Regions from separate parts of the Paraburkholderia sp. SSBN10T genome, predicted to be linked through region 2. Evidence: predicted binding sites of a transcription regulator. Region 2 holds the regulator's gene; the other holds the start of a gene.
The links. The regulator FliA, encoded in region 2, starts transcription of late flagellar genes. The targets are predictions, from matches to a motif close to CTAAAGTTTNNNNNNNNNNNGCCGNTA.

Region 1 (10,887 bases), on a different contig from region 2:
CGTTGACGAAAACGCCCGCCAGCGACACCCACAGCAACCGCTTCGCCGCGCCGATGGCCGGCAGGAACGAGCGCATCAGGCCGATGCCGATCAGGCTGCCGAGCGCGCCCCAGCGCAGCACGGAGGCGTACTCGCCGACGTTGTGCGCGAGCGGCGCCGGTTCGCCGAAGGCGAGCAGGATCGGCGCGGCAAACGATAGCAGCGCGAAGGCGGGAATCGACAGCAGCACCGACATCACGAAGCCGGTCCAGTAGATGTGCGGCACGCGGTCCTCGGCCTGGGCGCCACGGGCGTGCGAGACGCTGACGCTCACCGAGGTCAGCACGCCCTGCAGCAACGTGACGACCACGAAGAACAGGTTGGCGCCGAGGCCACCGGCCGCCAGCGCATCGGGGCCGAGCGAGCCGAGCAGGATCGTATCGGTGACGCCCATTGCCATCTGCGACAGTTGGGCGATGGCGAGCGGGGCGGCGAGGCGGGCGGTGTCGGCAGCGTGGCGCGAGAGGGTAGGCGGCGGGGCGGCCACCCGGGAGAGGCCGGATTGGGTCATGAACGGGACACGATGCGGGCGGCGCCCGCGGCGTTTTCTGTCAAAACAGACAGCTTATTGTGTAGGCGTGCTGTTGTCGATCTGTAAGCACATTTTTGGTGCGGATTTTTGCCGAACCGGCAGGAAGGCGGCGTGGCGGCGGCAAGGGCAATAAGGGCGCCGGGCGCACAGTGCACTGCTGCGGTGCTAGGCCTCGTGCACGGCGATTCGCGTGTCGCCAAGCAGAACGACTTGGCCCGCGCGTATTTTGCAGGTTTTACGCAGTTCGACCTGACCGTCCACAGTCACGGCGCCCGAGGCGACCATCAGCTTGGCGGAGCCGCCGCTATCGGCCAGACCCGTTATTTTCAGGAGATTGTGCAGTTCGACGTAGTCGCCGGTCAGCGTGAAATCGAGATTAGGCATGGCGATTGCGGCAGGAGTAACGGGGTTCGCATGATAAGCCAGAAGCCCGCCTGCAGGCCCATTCAAGGAGGAAGGGGATAACTGAAGGTAAATGTTATCTCGTTGTTAGAAAAAGAAACGTTGCGTAACGGGGGGCGTTTGTCGAGAACCTCACTCGTAAAGTGACGGTCTGTAGAACACCTGCTGCATAAAGCGGCGGGTGACAGCAGACCGGGTGCAAGGCAACCGGTGCAGCGCCGACGGCGGCCCGCCGCTGCAGCACTGCATCAGCCCCTAAGCGCTTGCACCCTTGTCCCGACAACAATTTCAGAGAGGATAGCTCTATGACTCAGATTCGTTCGCTTCTGATCGGTACCGCCCTGACCGCTTTTGCCGCTACCGGCGCGGTTGCGCAGACCACTGCGCAACCGGATGCCGCTGCGGCCGGTCAGCAGATGACAGCGCCGGGCGCCGACACCGCAGCCCCGGCTGCGCAAGGCGTCCAGCCGGCTCCGCAGCGCCTGACGGCACCGGCTTCGACCGATCCGCTGGTGCAAAAGCGCGATGCCGACGCGAAGGCTAATGCCGAGTATCGCGCCTCGAAGAAGGCGTCGACGGCGCAATTGAAGGAACAGCAGTCTGCGGCCAAGGCGCAGTACAAGGAGCAGGTCCGCGACGCCAAGCTGAACCGCAAGGCTGACAAGCAAACCGCCAACAACGAAATGAAGATGAACATGCAGGGCCAGACACCGGCTCAGGACGACAGTTCGGACGTCAAGCACTAAGCATGGCACGCCTGGACGGCGGGTTCGCCTGCCGTTCCCGGTCTCCCGGTCAATCAGGCGCGGCCCGACGCCGCGCCGCCTAACGCGACTGGCGGGGTTGTTGCTGCGGCGCCTGCTGCCGCGGAAGCGGCGTGAAGAAGTTGCGCAGCCATGCGGCGAGCCGCGAGAAGATATCGTATGGCTCTTCCACGAAGATTTCCGGCTTTAGCAGGCGCAGATATTCCATGATCTGCTGCGCTTCCTGTTTCTGGAACGAGCCGTGAGAGATGCCGAGGCGCAGCAAGCCGCGCAGTTCGCCGAGTTTTTCGCGCGCCGTGCTGCCGATGCTGGTCTCGCAGGCCACCTTTGCTTCATACACCCGCTGCCGCAGCGATTCGACGAGGCGCCACGCCGGCGTCTGCATCAATTCTTCCAGGGTCTGGATGTCCTGAGCCGCACCTTTGATCTGGGCCGCGAGCGGGTCCACCAGCGAGGCATCGCCCTCCGATTCCTTGACGATCGCGGCCGCCCAGTCGTGGCACTGCTTCGCGAGCTCCTCGGGCGTCCATTCGGAGCGCGACGCGAAGCCAAAGCCAAATTCGGTCGCCTGCTGCATCAGGATCGCGACCACATCCGGGAATTCCTTGTCCAGCGTGCGTTTGGCCCACGCGTACTGGCCGCCCTGCAACATCCGCTTCACCGCGTGCTCGGTGAGCGGCACCATGTTGTCGAGCAGCTTGGCGCGCAGAAAGTCCTCAAACGACGGCGTGGCGAATTGCGGGTCGAGCTTGAGCGAGACGCGCAAAAAAGCGTCGAAATCCTTGCGCAAATTGGCGACGGTTTCGTCTTTGAGTGAAAGGGTTATTTGACCCATGTCTTATCCCGTTTGGTCCTCCCGCGTTGCACCGCAAAAGTGCCGCCTTCTGCGAACAGCCCCCGTGACAGGGCGGCATCGATGCTCGACGCGGTTGATCCTGCTTGTTGCCGCGTAACCAGCGGGAGTCGCTTCCCGACGAGCGGACCTCGACTGCATAACGGCGAACCAGGGTAAAACTTGAGGGCGCGGCGTGTTTTTGCCGCGGGGGCGGCGCCGCTTGCGGCGCTGCACAAGGCTGAGAGCGCCGCTCGGCAACCGTCTTGTATGGGATTGGAGTCAGGGCTATGGGACCAGAGTAAGCGCTAAGGCGCTCACTCCAGTCGACACACTCGAGGGGCTCTATTTGAGCACGACGCCTTGCCAGACGAAAAAGACCGTGAGGCCGACGGCGATAGTCAGGAGCGGCCGGCGCGTCAGGGCGCTGACTGCAACCGCAGCGAGCGCGCCGACCAGTTGCGGGTTACGCCAGGTCAGCTCGGCGCCGCCGCCGTGGGGCGACACGGCCATCGGCACGATCAGGGCGGTCAGCACCGTCACCGGCACGAACCCGAGGGCGGTGCGCACGAGCGGCGGGAACACCAGCCGGTCGCCCAGCACGAACACGGCCGCGCGGATCATCCACGTGATCAGCGCCATGCCGAGGATCAGCGCGACATAGTTCATTAGGTCACCTCCACGGTGCGCCGCTGCGGGCTGGGACGCGACAGCAGCACGCCGACCATGACCCCCGCCAGCACGGCAGCGAGCAGGCCCAGCTTGTACGGCCACGCCTGCCAGAAGAACGCCAGTGCGCCGGCCGTGACGGCGGCGGCGAAATAGCGCAGCGCGACGAGCTGCGGCACGACGATCGCGATAAAAGTGGCGACCATGGCGAAATCGAGCCCGAGCGACTGCAGTCCAGGGAATGCCGCGCCGAACAGCAGGCCGGCCACCGTCCAGATCTGCCAGTTGAGGTACATGGCGAGGCCCGCGCCGAGGAAGTAGTACGGGCTTACCGAGCCGGGAGGGTGGTGCCGGTAGTGTGCCCAGGCGACCGCGAAGACTTCGTCGGTGAGCACGCCGCCGAGCGCCAGGCGCCAGCGCAGCGGCAAATGCGAGACGTACGGCGCGAGCGTGGCGCTATACAGCACATGGCGCAGGTTGACGACGAGCGTGGTGGCCCACACCACCGCAAAGCTCGCGTGGCTGGCAATCAGGCCAAGCGCGATGAACTGCGCCGAGCCGGCGAACACGACGAGCGACATCAATTGCCCGTGCCACAGGTGCAGCGGGCCGGACGTGACGAGTGTGCCGAAAATCACGCCGAACGGCGCTGCGCCGACCATCATCGGGATGATGTCGCGCGCGCCGGCGGTGAGTTCGGCGAATCGGGCCGGGTGCTTGGGATCAGTCAATCTTGCCTCCTTGGTCCACCGAGCATAACGGCGGCGGGGTATGAAGGGCTTGTACGTTCTTGCGGTGGGATGAAAGGGCGGCCTGGTTCGGCGTCGGGGCGTCTGCGCCGGTTGTGGCTGGGTGGCTCGCGCGGGGCGCTTGCGCGGCTCTTCGTTCAGGCCGACTGCCAGCGTCCCGGCGGCACCCCGAACATGCGCCGGAAGTGCCGGGTGAAATGGCTTTGATCGGTGAAGCCGCTGGCCGCCGCCACCTCGGTGACGGAGACGCCCGCGCGCAAGGGCGCGAGTGCGCGTTGCAGCCGGACCTGATTGCGCCACGCGTGCGGCGGCAAACCGGTGGCCTGGGCGAACAGGCGCGCGGCATGGAATGGCGACAAGCCGACGGCGCCCGCCAGTTCGGCCAGTTGCAGCGGGGCGGCGAGGTCGCCGGTCAGGCGCTCTTTCATGCTGGCTACACGCGTGTCGTCGGCGGCGAGCCGCGCGGGCTTCGTCTGGTTGCCCGAATAGCGCACGAGCAGTGTCGAGAGGGCGTCGAGCATCGCGGCCTCGGCCGCGAGCGGATCGGCTTGTGCTTCGAGCAGGCGGTGCGCCCGCGCGAGCCGCTGGGCGAGGTCGAGATCGCGGATCACGCCGGGTTCGAACCACGGCAGCGCTTGAGGTTGACCCGCGACATCGTTGGCGAGCTGCTGGGTGAAATCCACCGGCGCATACAGCACGCGATAGCGCCAGCCTTCCTCGATGGCCCGTGCGCCCGTGTGCAGCTCGCCCGGGTTGATGATCGGCACGCTGCCCGCTTCGGCGATGTAGTCCGTGCCCAGATAGCGATAGCCCTCGGCGCCCGCGACGATCACGGGAATCGTGTACGCGTCGTGCCAGTGCGGCGAGAACTCGTGATCGTGATATTCGGCCGTGAGCAGATCCGCGCCGGGCAACAGCGGCGTGCGCCAGTAGCGGGCGGAATCGCGGAAACGGGTCACGGTCATGATGAAACTCGAGCTCGGCCTGCCAGTTTAGCGCGGAGCGGGTGTTCCGGGTGTCGCCGCACGAGCGGCTTTTAGCGGAGCGGGATGGTGGTGCCGGCCGGCATCGACACGGCGCTCACGCTGTTTTTCGCGCTGCCGCTGGCGACGCGATCGCTGTAGGTCAGATAGATCAGCGCATTGCGCTTCGGATCGACGATGCGCACCACATGCAGGGTCTTGAAGATCAGCGACATGCTGACGGAGAACACGTCGGATTGCTGCTTGAGCGGCCCGGTGAACTTGATGGCGCCGACCTGGCGGCAGGCGATCGACGCCTCGGTCGGATCTTCCGCAATGCCGAGCGTGCCTTTGATGCCGCCGGTGCGGGCCCGTGACACATAGCAGGTGACGCCCTGAACGAGCGGGTCGTCGTAGGCCTCGACCACTACGCGATCTGAGCCGGTCACGTGGAAATTGGTGTTGACGCTGCCCACTTCCTCGCTATGTGCGAGTGGATTGAGCAAGGCCGTGGCGGCAAGGGCAAACGTGACACGCAACAGGATGGAGTTCATCGGTAGAGCGGAATGATCGCGAAGGGAAAACGTCATCGTATAACGGCAAGCATGACGCGGGTGGGTGCCGCTGGGACAGTCCGCGAGACAGCGGGCTGAAGAGGAGAGTGCTCGCCTCGCGCGTGCTGGCGCAGGAAGCGCAAAAACAAAAAGGCCCGCACGGATGCGGGCCTTCGAATTCTTTGGCTCCTCGACCTGGGCTCGAACCAGGGACCTACGGATTAACAGTCCGGCGCTCTACCGACTGAGCTATCGAGGAACAGCAATACAACCTTTACATAAAAAAGCCCGTTTTGGTTAACGGGCCTTTGCAATTCTTGGCTCCCCGACCTGGGCTCGAACCAGGGACCTACGGATTAACAGTCCGGCGCTCTACCGACTGAGCTATCGGGGAACAACAACAGCAGAGAAGCAAAATTGTAGGGGGTGCTCCAAGGCCTGTCAATACCCCGGACTCATGTCGAATTCATTCGAACCGGTTGAGCCGGGATGGTCCATCACTGAGCCGGGACGCCGCCGCAGCGTGCGTCTGGCCGGCCGTCAGCACCCCCTGGGCGCTCAGCGAGCCAGCAGGGCCAGCTTTTCCTTCACGTCCTTGAACTCGTCGGCCTCGGGCAGCGGGGCCTTGGTCTTGGTGATGCTCGGCCAGTTCTTGGCAAGATCGGCGTTCAGCGCGATGAATTCCTGCTGGTCGCCCGGCACGTCTTCTTCGGCGTAGATGGCGTTCACCGGACATTCGGCGACGCACACAGCACAGTCGATGCACTCATCGGGGTCGATCGCGAGGAAGTTGGGACCTTCGCGAAAGCAGTCCACCGGGCACACATCGACGCAATCGGTATAGCGGCACTTGATGCAGCTTTCGGTCACAACGTGAGTCATTCAGGCAGCTCCTGCATGCGGTATCGGGGGAGGCGAAACGCCAAAAGCGGTATTGTAACGTAACGTCAAGTGGCATATGCAGGAGCCAGCCGCCCGGTTTAGACGTTTTCGTGATTAGTTTATGGTCCCGCGGGCAAGCCCGTCAGCGCCGTACAGCCGTGCGCATTCGGGTAACATGCGTACGGTCGGCGCGCCGGGGCGTGCCGCAGGCGCATGGGCCCTGTCGGGCCTTCCGTTTTAGCTGCAGTCCGGTTCGCACCATCATGATTATTACTTCGCTGCTCGATACTGATCTGTACAAGTTCACGATGATGCAGGTCGTTCTGCATCATTTCCCTGCCGCGAGCGTGGAATACCGCTTCCGCTGCCGGACCCAGAATGTCGATCTCGTGCCGTATATCGACGAGATTCGCGACGAAGTGCGCAAGCTGTGCGAGCTGCGCTTCACCGACGACGAGCTCGACTACCTGCGGCGCATGCGCTTCATCAAGGGCGATTTCATCGAGTTCCTTGCGCTGTTTCATCTGAACGAGAAGTACATCTCGGTCACGCCGTCGCCGAAGGGCAACGGCGAAATCGAAATCGACATCAAGGGCCCGTGGCTGCATACGATCCTGTTCGAGATCCCGGTGCTGGCGATCGTCAACGAGGTCTACTTCCGCAACACGCAGCGCGAACCGGCCTACGGCGAAGGCCGCGAGCGTCTCTCCGGGAAGATCAAGCTGCTCGGCGCGCGCCCCGAATTCGCGGACTGCAAGATCGCCGACTACGGCACGCGCCGCCGCTTCTCGAAGCGCTGGCACGAAGAGGTGATCCTGACGCTCAAAGACGACCTCGGCCAACAGTTCACCGGCACGAGCAACGTCTTTTACGCCATGAAGCATGGCCTCACGCCGCTCGGCACGATGGCGCACGAATACCTGCAGGCCTGCCAGGCGCTCGGGCCGCGCCTGCGCGATTCGCAGACCTACGGCTTCGAGATGTGGGCCAAGGAGTATCGCGGCGACCTCGGCATTGCGCTGTCCGACGTGTACGGCATGGAAGCCTTCCTGCGCGATTTCGACATGTACTTCTGCAAGCTGTTCGACGGCGCCCGCCACGATTCGGGCGATCCGTTCGACTGGGGCGAGCGGCTCCTCAAGCACTACGAGGCCAACCGCTGCGACCCGCGCACCAAGATCCTGGTGTTCTCCGACGCGCTCGACATTCCCAAGGTCCTGCAACTGTACGAACGCTTCCGCGGCCGCTGCAAGCTCGCCTTCGGCGTCGGCACCAACCTGACCAACGACCTCGGCTACAACCCGCTGCAGATCGTCATCAAGATGGTTCGCTGCAACGGCCAGCCGGTCGCCAAACTGTCCGACTCGCCGGGTAAGAACATGTGCGAGGACAAGGCTTATCTCGCCTATCTGCGCCAGGTGTTCGGCATCAAACAGCCGGACGAGGAAGTCTCGAAGTAAGCGCTGCAGCGGGCGTTGTTCCGTAGCCCGCCCTGGCCATCCGGCCGGGTGTTCGCGCGTGAAGTGGCCGGTATAATCCTCGCGATGCCGCACCGGCTATCGTAACGAGACAATCGCGAGGATTCGGCCCATGGATACATCGATCGCCCGCCGCAACATCCTGGCGCGCATTCGCGCAGCCCAGGGCCGCGAAGCCGAGCCGGCCGCTTCCGAGCATGAGGCCGTGGCCGACTATCTCGCACGCCATCCGCAAGGTCCGCGGCCGCCCATGCCGGAGGATCTCGCCGCACGCTTTATCGACGAAGCGCAGAAGATGGCCACTACCGTCGAGAGCGTCGCAGCCATGAGCGACGTGCCGGCTGCCGCGCAGCGCTATCTCGCGCAGCATGGCCTGCCGGTCCACGCGATTGCGTGGCAAACGCTGCAGGATATCAACTGGGCCGAAGCGGGTCTCACCGTGGCGTTCCGCAAGCCGGAAGATAGCGACGTGGTAGGTATCACCGGCTGTTTCTGCGCGACGGCGGAGACCGGCACCCTGGTGCTGTTGTCCGGCCCGGAAACCTATGCGTCCGCCGGTCTGCTGCCCGAAACGCATATTGCGATCGTGCCGGCCTCGCGTATCGTCGCCGGCCATGAAGAGGCGTTCGACCTGATTCGCGCCGAACGCGGCGAACTGCCGCGCGCGGTCAACTTCGTCTCCGGACCGTCGCGTACCGGCGATATCGAGCAGACCATCGTGCTCGGTGCGCACGGGCCGTACCGGGTTCACGCGATTGTCGTGCGCGGCGCGTGAACCACGGCCAACTGGTTTTATCTACCTCCTTTGTCTCCAGCGTGCCTTTTGAGGCGCGCTTCACTTAGCCCGTATTAGCCTGTAACAACACAAGGATCCGAATATGAAGCGACATGCCGCGTGGACGAGCATGGGGCTCGTCGCCGCGATGGCGCTATGGCCCGAACTGGCGTCGGCCGCAACACTCGACGGCGCGACGTTGCCGGCGTGGTGGGGCTTGCCGTTTGCGGGCGTGCTGTTGTCCATTGCAGTATTTCCGCTCGTCGCGCCGACCTTCTGGCATCACCATTTCGGCAAGATCGCGGCGGCGTGGGCGCTCGTGTTTCTCGTGCCGTTCGCGGCGACCTTCGGCGCCGGCGTCGCGTTCGGCTCTTTCGTTCACGCGATGCTCGAAGAGTACGTGCCGTTCATTGTGCTGCTGACCGCGCTCTATACCGTGGCCGGCGGCATCTGCGTGCGCGGCAATCTGCACGGCACGCCGCGCACCAATACGGCGATCATCGCCCTCGGCACGGCGCTCGCGAGCATCATGGGCACGACCGGCGCGGCCATGCTGCTGATCCGTCCGCTGCTGCGCGCCAATGACAATCGCAAGCACGTCGTGCACGTGGTCGTGTTCTTCATCTTTCTCGTCGCCAACGCAGGCGGCTCGCTGTCGCCGCTTGGCGACCCGCCGCTCTTTCTCGGCTTTCTCAACGGCGTGGGCTTTTTCTGGACCACCGCGCATCTGGCGTTGCCGATGCTGTTCGTGTGCGGCGTGCTGCTTGTGACGTTCTACGCGCTCGATTCGTACTATTTCCATCGCCGCGAAGAAGAGCGCTCGCCGTTTCTCGACCCCACGCCGGATACGCCCCTGCTCGGCATCGACGGCAAGATCAATTTCATCCTGCTCGCCATCGTGATTGCGCTCGTGCTGATGAGCGGCTTGTGGAAACCGGGCATCGAGTTCAACGTCTTCGGCACGCACGTCGCGCTGCAAAACGCTTTGCGCGATCTGGCGCTGATCGGTGTCACCCTGCTGTCGCTGGCGGTGACGCCGCGTGCGGCGCGCGAGGGCAACGCCTTCAACTGGGCGCCGATCGAAGAGGTGGCGAAACTGTTCGCCGGCATCTTCGTTACCATCGCGCCGGTCATCACGATTTTGCGCGCCGGTGATGCGGGCGCGTTCGCCGGCATCGTGCATCTGGTCAACGACGCGTCCGGCCAGCCGCACGACGCGATGTACTTCTGGGCGACCGGCTTGCTGTCGTCGTTCCTCGACAATGCGCCTACCTATCTGGTGTTCTTCAATCTGGCCGGCGGCGATGCGCAAACCTTGATGACCAAAGGCGCCACGACGCTGGCTGCGATCTCGGCCGGCGCGGTATTTATGGGCGCCAACAGCTATATCGGCAATGCGCCGAACTTCATGGTGAAGGCGATCGCCGAGTCGCGCGGCGTGCGCATGCCGAGTTTCTTTGGCTATCTGGCATGGTCGGCCGCTATCCTCATGCCGGTGTTTCTGGTGACCGCCTGGCTGTTCTTCTAACTTTTGGCGGTTGATGACGGCGGCGCCGCAGACGGTACCGCTGCGCTATTCGGAGAAATGCAATGCAGAAGATCCTTGTTGCCCGTCCGATCTTTCCGGATGTGATCGAACGCCTCAAACAGTATTTCGAGGTCGACTGGAACAACGGCGAGGTGCTGGGCGCCGACGAACTGACGCGGCGGCTCGCCGACAAGGACGGCGCGCTGACGGCCGGCGACCCGGTCGGCGCTGCCGTGCTGGCGGCAGCACCGCGCCTGCGGGTGGTGTCGAACATGGCGGTCGGCTACAACAATTTCGACATGGCCGCGTTCAACGCGGCGAACGTGCTCGGCACCAATACGCCGGACGTGCTCAACGAATCCACCGCCGATTTCGGCTGGGCGCTGATGATGGCTGCGGCGCGCCGCATCGCCGAGTCCGAACACTGGCTGCGCGCCGGGCAGTGGCAGAAGTGGGCGTATGACGGCTTTCTCGGCACTGACGTGTACGGCTCGACGCTTGGCGTGATCGGCATGGGCCGTATCGGCCAGGCGCTGGCGCGGCGCGCTCGCGGCTTCAACATGCAGGTGATCTATCACAACCGCTCGCGGGTCGCGCCGGAGATCGAAGCCGGGTTGAACGCGGAGTATGTGTCGAAAGCGGACCTGTTGCGGCGGGCCGATCACGTTGTGCTGGTGTTGCCGTATACGAAGGAGAACCATCACACGATCGGCGCGGCGGA
Region 2 (10,887 bases):
GGGCGCATCCGTCAGCAGCAGCGCGCGATTGCGCGGCGCCGGATGATGAGCAACGTGCCGAAAGCCGACGTGGTCGTGACCAACCCGACGCACTTCGCGGTGGCGCTGCGCTACAGCGACGGCGAGATGCGCGCGCCGAAGGTGGTCGCCAAGGGCGTGAACCTGGTGGCCGCGCGGATTCGTGAACTTGCGGTGGAGAACAACGTGCCGCTGCTCGAAGCGCCGCCGCTCGCGCGGGCGCTGTATCACAACGTCGACCTCGACCGCGAGATTCCCGGCGCGTTGTACGGCGCGGTCGCGGAAGTGCTGGCGTGGGTCTATCAATTGCGCCGTTTCAAGACCGAAGGCGGCGTGGCGCCGGTCGCGCCGACCGACTTCGACGTGCCCGCCGAGCTCGACCAAGGGCCGGTATCCGACGAAGAGGCGAGCGAAGAAGCCGCCGAAGCCCTCAACGACGACAAGGCACTTGGAGCCTCCGCATGAACGCACGCGCCGGTTTCCTGGCCCGACGGCCGGACGCACTGAGCAGCACCAACCTGCGCGCGCTCGCAGGTCCGGTGCTGATCGTGATGATCCTCGGCATGATGATTCTGCCGTTGCCGCCGTTTTTGCTGGATCTGCTGTTCACCTTCAATATCGCGCTGTCCGTGATGGTGCTGCTGGTCAGCATGTACACGATGAAGCCGCTCGACTTCGCGGCCTTCCCGAGCGTGCTGCTGTTCTCGACGCTGTTGCGCCTGTCGCTGAACGTCGCCTCGACCCGGGTGGTGCTGCTCGAAGGGCACACCGGGCCGGATGCGGCCGGGCAGGTGATCGAATCGTTCGGCCACTTCCTCGTGGGCGGAAATTTCGCGGTCGGGATCGTGGTGTTCATCATCCTGATGGTGATCAACTTCATGGTGATCACCAAGGGTGCGGGCCGGATCGCCGAAGTGTCCGCGCGCTTCACGCTCGATGCGATGCCCGGCAAGCAGATGGCGATCGACGCCGACCTGAACGCCGGCATCATCAACGAAGACCAGGCCCGCAAGCGCCGTCTGGAAGTGGGCCAGGAAGCCGAGTTCTACGGCTCGATGGACGGCGCCAGCAAGTTCGTGCGCGGCGATGCGATTGCCGGCCTGCTGATCATGGTGATCAACATCATCGGCGGCCTGATTGTCGGCGTGGTCCAGCACAACATGGATTTCGCCGCGGCCGGCAAGGTCTATACGCTGCTCACCATCGGTGACGGCCTCGTCGCGCAGATTCCGTCGCTCGTGATCTCGACGGCCGCCGGTGTGATCGTGTCGCGCGTGGCGACCAACGAGGACATCGGCACCCAGTTGACCGGGCAGTTGTTCACGAATCCGCGCGTGCTGGTCATCACGGGCTGCATTCTGGTGCTGATGGGCCTGATCCCCGGCATGCCGCACTTCGCCTTCCTGCTGCTGGGCGGCGGCCTGATCCAGCTTGGCCGGATGATGAAGAAGCGCGCCACCGAGCGCAAGACCTCCGCGGCGCTCGTCGATGTGGCGCCGGCCGCGCTCGCGCCGGTCGAGAACGCCGAGGCGAGCTGGGAAGACGTGACGATGATCGACACGCTCGGCCTCGAAGTCGGTTACCGGCTGATTCCGCTCGTCGACAAGAACTCGGACGGCGAACTGCTCAAGCGGATCAAGAGCATCCGCAAGAAGTTCGCCCAGGAAATCGGCTTCCTGCCGCCGGTGATCCACATTCGCGACAACCTGGAACTGCGGCCGAACGGCTACCGGATTGCCCTGAAGGGCGTCGAAGTAGGTGTCGGCGAGGCCTATCCGGGCCAGTGGCTGGCCATCAATCCAGGGCAGGTGAGCGCGGCGCTGCCGGGCACACCGACCCAGGACCCGGCCTTTGGCCTGCCTGCGATCTGGATCGATACCAACCTGCGCGAGCAGGCTCAGGTGTACGGCTACACGGTGGTCGATTCGAGCACGGTGGTGGCCACCCACCTGAACCATCTGGTGGTCACGCATGCCTCCGAACTGCTCGGCCGCCGCGAGATCCAGGCGCTGATCGAACGGATGCAGAAGGACACGCCGTCGCTGGTCGACGATCTGATTCCGAAGTCGCTCTCGCTCACCACGCTGCAGAAGGTGCTGCAGAACCTGCTGGAAGAAGGCGTGCCGATCCGCGACTTGCGCACGATTCTGGAAGCGCTCGCCGAACATACGCCGAAGGTCAGCGATCCGCACGAGCTGACCTCCGCCGTGCGCCTCGCGCTGGGCCGCGCGATCACCCAGCAGTGGTTCCCGGGGAGCGGCGACATGCAGGTGATGGGCCTCGATTCGAACCTCGAACGCGTGCTCTCGCAGGCGCTCTCGACCGGTGCGAACCCCGGCCTCGAACCGGGTCTCGCCCATACGCTGCTGACCGAGACGCAGAAGGCGATGACGCGCCAGCAGAACATCGGACTCGCACCGGTGCTGCTGGTGCAGCACGCGTTGCGGCCGATGCTGGCGCGCTTCCTGCGCCGCAGCCTGCCGCAGTTGAAGGTGCTGTCGTATGCGGAAGTGCCCGACACCCGCAACGTCAAGGTGGTGAACCTGATTGGCGGGCAGGGATAAGTGCGGGGGAGCGATTTGCTCCCTGTGGCCGCGGGGCGGCTCTCGTTGACGAACCGGCGCTCGAGGCGCCGGTTTGCTTTTCAGGCATCCCGCATCACCTCCATCACGCGAATTGCCTACCTTTCCAGGCTTTTATCAAGCGATCGTCGCTCGACATCTTTCGCAATAATCGATCTCAATGGAAAGCGGTATGTTGCCGGTCCGTCAACCTCATCGGGGGTCGAGCTTGAATATTCGTAAATTTGTCGGTGCTACCAGTCGCGATGCGCTGCGTCTCGTACGCGAGGCACTGGGCTCGGACGCGGTCGTGCTGTCGACCCGCACGATAGAGGACGGCACGGTCGAAATCGTTGCGCTCGCGGATAGCGATCTGGCGGCGATCACCCCGAAGGCGCGCGACGGCGCGAGCAACGCGGCAGCCAAGCCGGGCTACCCGGCAGCGGCTCCCCGCAGCACGCAGCCGATGCAGCCGAATCCGTACGCGAGCGGCATGCCGGACGTGTTTTCGTCGGTGTTCGGCGCGAGCCCGGAAGCCGGTACCGAGAGCATGTCGTCGAGCAACTCGCCGGCTCATCCTGCGGCGGTGTCCGCTGTACAGGCCGCCGTGCCGCCCGCCGCGGCAAGCGCCGCCGAACAGCCGGCCGCCGTCCCGCACCCGGCTCCGCTGTTGCCGGAAGCCGCCCACACGCCGCAAAGCAAACCTGCGCCGCAGGCCGCGTCTGTGCAAGCTGCGGCACAACCCGCCGCGCAGATCCCCCAGGTGCCGCGTTCGAGCGACGACATCCGCGCCGACGTCCTCAAGGCCGCCGGCGTCCCGCCCGCGCCGATCGCACCGATCGTCCCGTCCGCGCCGCGCACCATGGCGGAGTCGAACCCCTGGCTGATCGATCACGCCCGCAGCATCGCCGGCAAGCAGCAGGGCGCCTACAGCGCCCGCCCGTCGTCGATGACGCCGGCCGCCGCGATGGCCAAGGGCCTCGGCGCTCCGGTTGAGATTCAGGTCGGCGCCCGGCAGCCGGCGCACCACCCCGACACGCCCGAGTGGGCGCGCGAAGCCGCCCAACTGGCCGCGCGCCGCGCCTCCCAGAAGCTGAGCGCGCCGGACGAGGTCCGCGCCACGGGCAGCACCGCGGCAAGCGTCACCGAAGCCATCAAGACGCGCATGGAGCAGGTCGTCAACGAAACGGTGATGAGCGAGCTCTCCTCGATGCGCGGCATGATGGAGGAACACTTCGCCGGCCTGTTGTGGGCCGACCGCCAGCGCCGCAGCCCGGCGCGCGCCTCGCTCACCAAGCACCTGTTCGCTGCGGGCTTCTCCGCGCAACTGGTGCAGATGCTGGTCGACAACCTGCCGGCTGAGATCGACAACATGGACGGCGGGATGGACTGGGTGCGCAGCGTACTCGAGTCGAATCTGCCGGTGATGGAAAACGAAGACGCGCTGATGGAGCGCGGCGGCGTGTTCGCGCTGATGGGCCCGACGGGGGTCGGCAAGACGACCACCACCGCCAAGCTCGCCGCGCGTTGCGTGATGCGCTTCGGCGCCAGCAAGGTGGCGCTGCTCACCACCGACAGCTACCGGATCGGCGGCCATGAGCAACTGCGCATTTTCGGCAAGATCCTCGGCGTCTCGGTGCATGCGGTGAAGGACGGCGCCGATCTGCAACTGGCGCTCGCCGAGCTGCGCAACAAGCACATCGTGCTGATCGACACGATCGGCATGAGCCAGCGCGACCGCCTCGTGTCCGACCAGATCGCCATGCTGTGCCGCGCCGGACAGCCGGTGCAGCGCCTGCTGCTGCTGAACGCCACCTGCCACGGCGACACGCTCAACGAAGTCGTGCAGGCCTATCAGCGCGCGCCGGATCAGCAGGCGCTCGCCGGCTGCATCCTGACCAAGCTCGACGAAGCCACTAACCTGGGCGGCGTGCTCGACACGGTGATCCGCTACAAGCTGCCGGTGCACTACGTCTCGACCGGTCAGAAGGTGCCCGAGAACCTGTACGTCGCGACGAGGAAATTCCTGATCAAGAGCGCTTTCTGCATTCCTCGCGACAGTTCACCGTTCGTGCCGCACGACGACGATATTCCGGCTTTGCTTTCCGCACTTTCCGCACGCTCGACGGCCGAACTGCACGAGGTACGCTTTGGATAAAGTCGTCTCGGATCAGGCAGAAGGACTGCGCCGCCTGCTGGCGCGCAGCGGCTCACGCGTGCTGGCGGTGACGGGCGGCTCGATCAGCGTCGGCCGCACCACGACCGTCGTCAATCTGGCGGCCGCACTCGCTGAGCAGGGCAAAGACGTGCTCGTGATCGACGAGTGCCTTGACGATTACTCCGTGAGCGCGATGCTCGGCGGCATGCACGGCGCGGGCAATTTCGCGGCCGTGATGCGCGGCGAGATGCCGCTTGAAGCCGCCGTCGCACGTCATGCACTGGGCTTTTCAGTGCTGGCCGCCTCGCGCAGCAATCGCGAAGGCTACAGCGCGGCACAACTGGGCGCGGTGCTGACCGGACCCGCCGACGTGGTTCTGATCGACGCGCAGCTCGACGAGTTCGGCCAGCTCTCGGCATTGGCCATGCAGGCGCATGACCTGATGATCGTCACGCGTGTCGCCGCGCAGGCGATCACCGACGCGTATGCCTGCATGAAGCGCTTGCACTACGCACACGGCCTCGCGCAGTTCCGTGTGCTGGTGAATCACGTGCAGAGCGTGACGGACGCGCATACCGCGTTCGAAAACCTGGCGGGGGTGGCAGGGCGCTATCTGGCCGTGTCGCTGGAAGACGCGGGCTGTATCGCCGCCGATCCGCGCATGGCGCGGGCGCAGGAATTGTCGCGCTGCGTGGTCGACGCCTTTCCGTCGACGCCCGCCGCGCGCGATTACCGGCATCTTGCCGCCGAATTGCAGTATTGGCCGATGCGGTCAGCGATGTCGTCACGGCACCACTGGGTGGCGCCGACGACGGCAGTAACAGCGGCGCAACACGCCGACCAACCGTCTGCGCAGCTCGCCTGAAGGCGCGGCGCGGACAAGGGGAGCACGATGTACAACGCTCAGGGAAAGATTTCCCAAGCCGAGGTTCTGACGAAGTACGCGCCGCTCGTGCGGCGGCTCGGCTTGCAGCTTGTGGCCAAGATGCCGGCGAGCGTCGATCTCGACGATCTGATTCAGGCCGGCATGATCGGGCTGCTGGACGCGGCGAGCCGCTACAAGGAAGACCAGGGCGCGCAGTTCGAAACCTATGCGAGTCAGCGGATTCGCGGCGCGATGCTCGACGAGCTGCGCAGCAACGACTGGCTGCCGCGCAGCCTGCGCCGTACCTCGCGCGAGGTGGAGACGGCCGTGCATCAGGTGGAACAGACGCTCGGCCGCTCGGCGAGCGAAACCGAGATTGCGGGTCACCTGAACATGCCGCTCAACGAGTATCAGGCGATGTTGCAGGACCTGCACGGCAGCCAGTTGATCTATTACGAAGACTTCGATCGCTCCGCCGACGACGAGCCGTTCCTCGACCGTTATTGCGTCGACCACTCGGACCCGCTCTCGGCGCTGCTCGACGAAAGCCTGCGTGCGGCGCTGGTCGAGGCGATCGAGCGTCTGCCGGAGCGCGAAAAGCTGTTGATGTCGCTGTATTACGAGCGCGGCATGAACCTGCGCGAGATCGGCGCGGTGATGGAAGTCAGCGAATCGCGGGTTTGCCAGTTGCATAGCCAGGCCGTCGCGCGGCTGCGTACGCGCCTGCGCGAGATGGCGTGGGCCAAGGCCGAAGCGGAATGAATGACAGCGGTGGGCGGCTGATGGTTTAGCGTGGCTGCCGCGCATCGACCCAACGCGATTTGCGCCGTCCTTGTGACGGCGCTTTTTTTTTGCGGTGGGACCAGGCGGGGGAAGGAAAAGCGCAGAGAGGTCACGCAGAGCGATAAAGCTCGGAGCGAGAGGTAAAGCGGAGCGGGGCGCCGGCCTGGCAGCCGCCCCGCCTGGCGGCGCTTACAGCGAGCCGAATCCCGGCACGCGCCCATCGGGACCATACAGCGCGGGCTTGGGCGGACGGACCTGCAGCACGTCGAGGGCGCGCTGGTTGTAGTCCATGCGGGTTCGGATCAGTACGCCGTTGATCTTGTTCGAGCGGCGCGCGCGTTCTACGGATTGCTGCAGCAGCGACCACTGCGCGGCCAGCTTCGGATCGCCTCCGGCAGCCAGTTCGATGCCGTTCCAGCCGGCCGGCAGACCCATTTCGGCGAGCTGCGTGTCGCGGATCTTCTCCAGCGAGGCCAGCTTGCCGACCAGTTCGGTCTTCTTCTCGACGATCGGCCCCAGCATCTCGGCCGGGTCCACCTGGGTCAGCGCTTTCTGTTCGACGACGAGCACCGAGGCGAATTCCTCGATCGTCGCGTATTCGTCGATAACGGTTGCCAGCAGTGCGTCTTTCATCACAACTCGCTCTCACAGCGCCCGCGCATGACGCGTGGGCCGGTTTTCAAGGGGATCGCCTGACGGCGTCCAGCCTTAATTGCCGGTCGCCGGGGCTCTCGTTTGCAGCAGACTGCGTGTCGTTTCCAGCACGCCGTCGGCAATCTTGTTCGGGTCGATGGTCAGCGTGCCGCTCTTGATGGCCGCCTTGATCGATTCGACGTGAGCGGTGTCGATGTCTGCCGAACCCGATGCTGTCTGGTTGCGCAGATCGGACGACAAGCCCGACAGGCTCACGTTCGCGTCGCCCCCCGAGCTGGTGGCGGCTTGCACGGCGCTTCCCGTGCCTTGGGCGGTGGTAGCCGCCGGGGCCAGGCTGTCCTGCTGGGCGCGCGTGGCGCTGCCCGTCAGGCTGTCCGGCATGGTGTTGGTGGTGGAATCGATTTTCACGATTGGCTTCCTGTGCGATTTGATTCTTATAACGGCATTCAAGAATCCAAACTTTAGCGCAATCGATGTATCCGTTTGTAACGGCTTGCCCAGTCGGCTTTCCGCGTGAATCCCGCCACCACCCCCACTTTCAGGTCCGGATCACATCTGGATCTGGACCGTCGAACTGTCCTTCACGATACCCATGATGATCTGGCCGGCCGAGGTTTTCACCCTGACCGGCTGGCCGGGCGTCGCGTTACTGAGCGCGCTGCCTTCCGACGAAATCGAAAAGCCGTTGCCCTGCGCCACCACCCGCACCGTCTGGCCCGCCGTCACCTGGGCGGCGTTCTTCAACATGTCCTGACGCAGCGGCAGGCCCGCGCCCACCCGCATCAGGGTGACCGAGCCGACCGCCTGCGAGGGCGCCGTGACGATCGACGTCGGCAGCAGCGTCAGGTCGCCGTCGCGGCTCACCAGATCGGCTTCCGAGATCACTTCGCCGGGCAGCATGGCGCGGGCGGCGACATAGTAAGTGGTATGGATCGAGACCTTCGCCTGCAGCCACACCGTCCACGGATGCCCGCTCGTGCAGCGCACGCCGACCGTCGTGCGGCCCCACATGCGCGCGCCGTTCGGCATGAACGGCTGCAGCGTGGCGCAGGCCGCGAGGCCGCGCGGGAAGGCCGGCGCCACCGTCAGTTCGACGCGGCCCGGCAGGCCGGCGGCCTGCTGCTTGAGGAAATCCAATGCGGCGGCGTGGATCGCCTCGCCGTCTTGCTGGCCTTCCGGCACCGGCTGCGCGGCTAGGGCGGCTTGAGTGGCCTGAGCGGCTTGAGTGGTCTGCACCGCTTGAACTGCCTGCTTTGCCTGAACTGCTTGAGTCGCTGGAGCCACTTGAACTGCCTGAGCCGCCTGAGCCGTTTGCGACGCTGCCACGGCCCGAGCCGGCTGCGTCCGCGGATTTGCGGCCACTTGCGCGGCCTGCGCCTGACTCAGCGCCTGAATCGCCTGCGCACGCTGTGCCGCTTCGGCGAGCGCCTGCGCCTGGTTGGGCAGCGCCGCTTGAGTCTGTATTTGCGCGACGCCACGCGGCGCGGGCGCGTGGCTCGGCGCGCTGGCGCCCAGTTCGGGCGGCTCGCCGCGCGAGGCGAGACTGTCGATTTCGATGTTGCCGGACGACGCCGCGCCGGGCGCCTCGGCAGGCGCGGCATTCACGGGCCGCACCGCGCCGGCGTAGGCCGAACGCGGCGGCGTCGAACTCACGATCACCGGCATGACCTGACTCGCGGCCAGCGACGGATTCAGATTCACACGGGTCAGGCCGGCGGCGTTCGCCGGGGCGGCGGGAGCCTCGCCAGGACCCGGAATCACGATCGCGCCGCTGGCGTTCTCCAGCGCGGCAAAGCGATCGGTGACAGGCGCGGCGGGTGTTGCCGGAGCCGAAGGCGCCGCCGCGCGGGCGCTGCTGTTGCCGTTGCTGCTGGTCGCCATCTGCGTCATCCGTGCGAGATCGGCGGAATTCTGTTCGCCGGGACCGGGGATCACGATCGGTCCGCCGGCTGTCTGGGCGAGCGCCGCGGGCGCGCTCCACGCACCGGCCACCGCGCACACCAGCCAGACGGCAGTGTGACGCGCAACGATGCGGCGCAGCGGCTGCGGCACATCGAAAGTGGATCGGGACATCGCGATTCTCCAGCGTGAGGCAACGGTACGAATTGCATTCTAGTGACATGGATCGAGCCGCAAACGTTGAATAGAGGCGACCTTCCCCGGTTATTCCGACGATTGCCGCTTGCACGGCCCGCCTAAGATGCATCACATGCAAAAAGCCCTTTTGGGTGGCCGCAGGTGGAGTGCGTGCTGCAGCGCGCCAGGTGCGGGAACGTTATCCGGAGATTTCCATGCTCGACAAACTCGATGCCGAATTTGCCTTTGGCCGTCAGGCGCTCGATGTCCGCTCGTACCGGCAGGAACTGCTGTCTTCGAACATCGCGAACGCCGACACGCCGAACTACAAGGCGCGTGACGTCAATTTCTCGTCGACCCTCGCGGGCGCCTTGAGGAAGACGGACGGGACCACCGGCACGGGCGCATCGAACAACTCGACGCTGGCGCTGAGCCAGCCCGCGGGCGTGACGAGCGGCATGACGATGGCTTCGACCGAGCCGGGCCACATGGCCGGCAAGGCGAGCCTGATCGCCACGGGCGGCCCGAGCGACGACTACGGCCAGTTGCAGTACCGCATTCCGACGCAACCGGCACTCGACGGCAACACGGTGGACCTCGACGCGGAGCGCGTGCAGTTCGCCGATAACTCGCTGCATTTCGAATCGACCATGACGGAACTGTCGGGCCAGATCAAAACAATGCTGTCGGCGATCACGTCCGGCTCCTGATCGAGCCATGACGCGACGACCCGCAGACACTGGATGTAACCGCTAAAAACCACGCCCACGGGAAGTAATCACGCCGGAACTTGCCGGCACGAGAGGTCAGAGAAGCCATGCCATCGCTGATGAACATATTCACCGTCGCCGGTTCGGCCATGTCGGCCGAGTCGCAGCGGCTCAACGTGACGGCGTCGAACCTGGCGAACGCCGACAGTACGACAGGCCCCGACGGCAAGCCGTACAAGGCCAAGCAGGTGGTGTTCGCGGTCAACCCGATCGGCGGCGCGCGTTCCGCGTCCGGCCAGCAGGTGGGCGGCGTGCAGGTGACCGGCGTGGTGGACGACCCGTCGCCGATGAAAACCACCTACGACCCGGGCAACCCCGCGGCCGACGCGAACGGCTACGTCACGATGCCGAACGTCGACCCGGTGGAAGAAATGGTCAACATGATCTCGGCGTCGCGCGCGTACCAGGCGAACGTCGAAACCCTGAACACGGCAAAGCAGTTGATGCTGAAAACTCTCACGATCGGAACCTGAGGAGCACTTCCTTGACCAGCTCAACCACAATCGGCAACAGCGGGACGACGGTCTCGAAGACGCTGCTCGATACGATGAACGGCACGAACTCGGCGACCAGCGCGTCGAGCAGTTCGGGCAGCAGTTCAGCCAATTCGGGTTCGTCGTTGCAAAACACCTTCCTGCAACTGCTCGTCACGCAGTTGCAGAACCAGGATCCGACCAACCCGATGGACAGCTCGCAGATGACCTCGCAGCTCGCGCAGATCAACACCGTGACCGGCATCAGCCAGTTGAACACCTCGCTGACCTCGCTGGCGACGCAGCTCAATGCGGGCCAGACCTCGCAGGCGGCGCTGCTGATCGGTTCGAGCGTGCTGGCCCCGGGCAGCTCCATTACCGTGGCGAGCGGCAAGACCACCGAGTTCGGCGTGCAGCTCGCCAACGCGGCGTCCGACATGAAGGTCAACGTCGTCAACTCGGCCGGCAAGATCGTCAACACGATCGACCTGGGCGCACAGCCGGCGGGCACCGTGCCGGTCTCCTGGAC

Region 1: a site for FliA is predicted at 2,731-2,757, ahead of AC1ECK_RS13350 (DUF4088 family protein). Genes of this name have one in related genera too.

What each region holds. Positions count from the first base shown of each region.
Region 1 covers NZ_JBWQQI010000007.1:155,068-165,954, reverse strand. Annotated here, with positions in the region: gene AC1ECK_RS13365 (MATE family efflux transporter) at 1-550, opposite strand, end outside; gene AC1ECK_RS13360 (RNA-binding S4 domain-containing protein) at 737-955, opposite strand; gene AC1ECK_RS13355 (hypothetical protein) at 1,279-1,719, shown strand; gene AC1ECK_RS13350 (DUF4088 family protein) at 1,799-2,572, opposite strand; gene AC1ECK_RS13345 (AzlD domain-containing protein) at 2,915-3,238, opposite strand; gene AC1ECK_RS13340 (AzlC family ABC transporter permease) at 3,238-3,903, opposite strand; gene AC1ECK_RS13335 (AraC family transcriptional regulator) at 4,125-4,952, opposite strand; gene AC1ECK_RS13330 (CreA family protein) at 5,024-5,503, opposite strand; tRNA gene AC1ECK_RS13325 (tRNA-Asn) at 5,687-5,762, opposite strand; tRNA gene AC1ECK_RS13320 (tRNA-Asn) at 5,822-5,897, opposite strand; gene fdxA (ferredoxin FdxA) at 6,062-6,385, opposite strand; gene pncB (nicotinate phosphoribosyltransferase) at 6,649-7,845, shown strand; gene AC1ECK_RS13305 (LutC/YkgG family protein) at 7,976-8,638, shown strand; gene AC1ECK_RS13300 (sodium:proton antiporter) at 8,742-10,166, shown strand; gene AC1ECK_RS13295 (2-hydroxyacid dehydrogenase) at 10,229-10,887, shown strand, end outside.
Region 2 covers NZ_JBWQQI010000002.1:403,022-413,908, forward strand. Annotated here, with positions in the region: gene flhB (flagellar biosynthesis protein FlhB) at 1-483, shown strand, start outside; gene flhA (flagellar biosynthesis protein FlhA) at 480-2,582, shown strand; gene flhF (flagellar biosynthesis GTPase FlhF) at 2,809-4,737, shown strand; gene AC1ECK_RS04415 (MinD/ParA family ATP-binding protein) at 4,730-5,602, shown strand; gene AC1ECK_RS04420 (RNA polymerase sigma factor FliA) at 5,630-6,364, shown strand; gene AC1ECK_RS04425 (flagella synthesis protein FlgN) at 6,575-7,018, opposite strand; gene flgM (flagellar biosynthesis anti-sigma factor FlgM) at 7,094-7,447, opposite strand; gene flgA (flagellar basal body P-ring formation chaperone FlgA) at 7,589-9,112, opposite strand; gene flgB (flagellar basal body rod protein FlgB) at 9,331-9,825, shown strand; gene flgC (flagellar basal body rod protein FlgC) at 9,933-10,358, shown strand; gene AC1ECK_RS04450 (flagellar hook assembly protein FlgD) at 10,370-10,887, shown strand, end outside.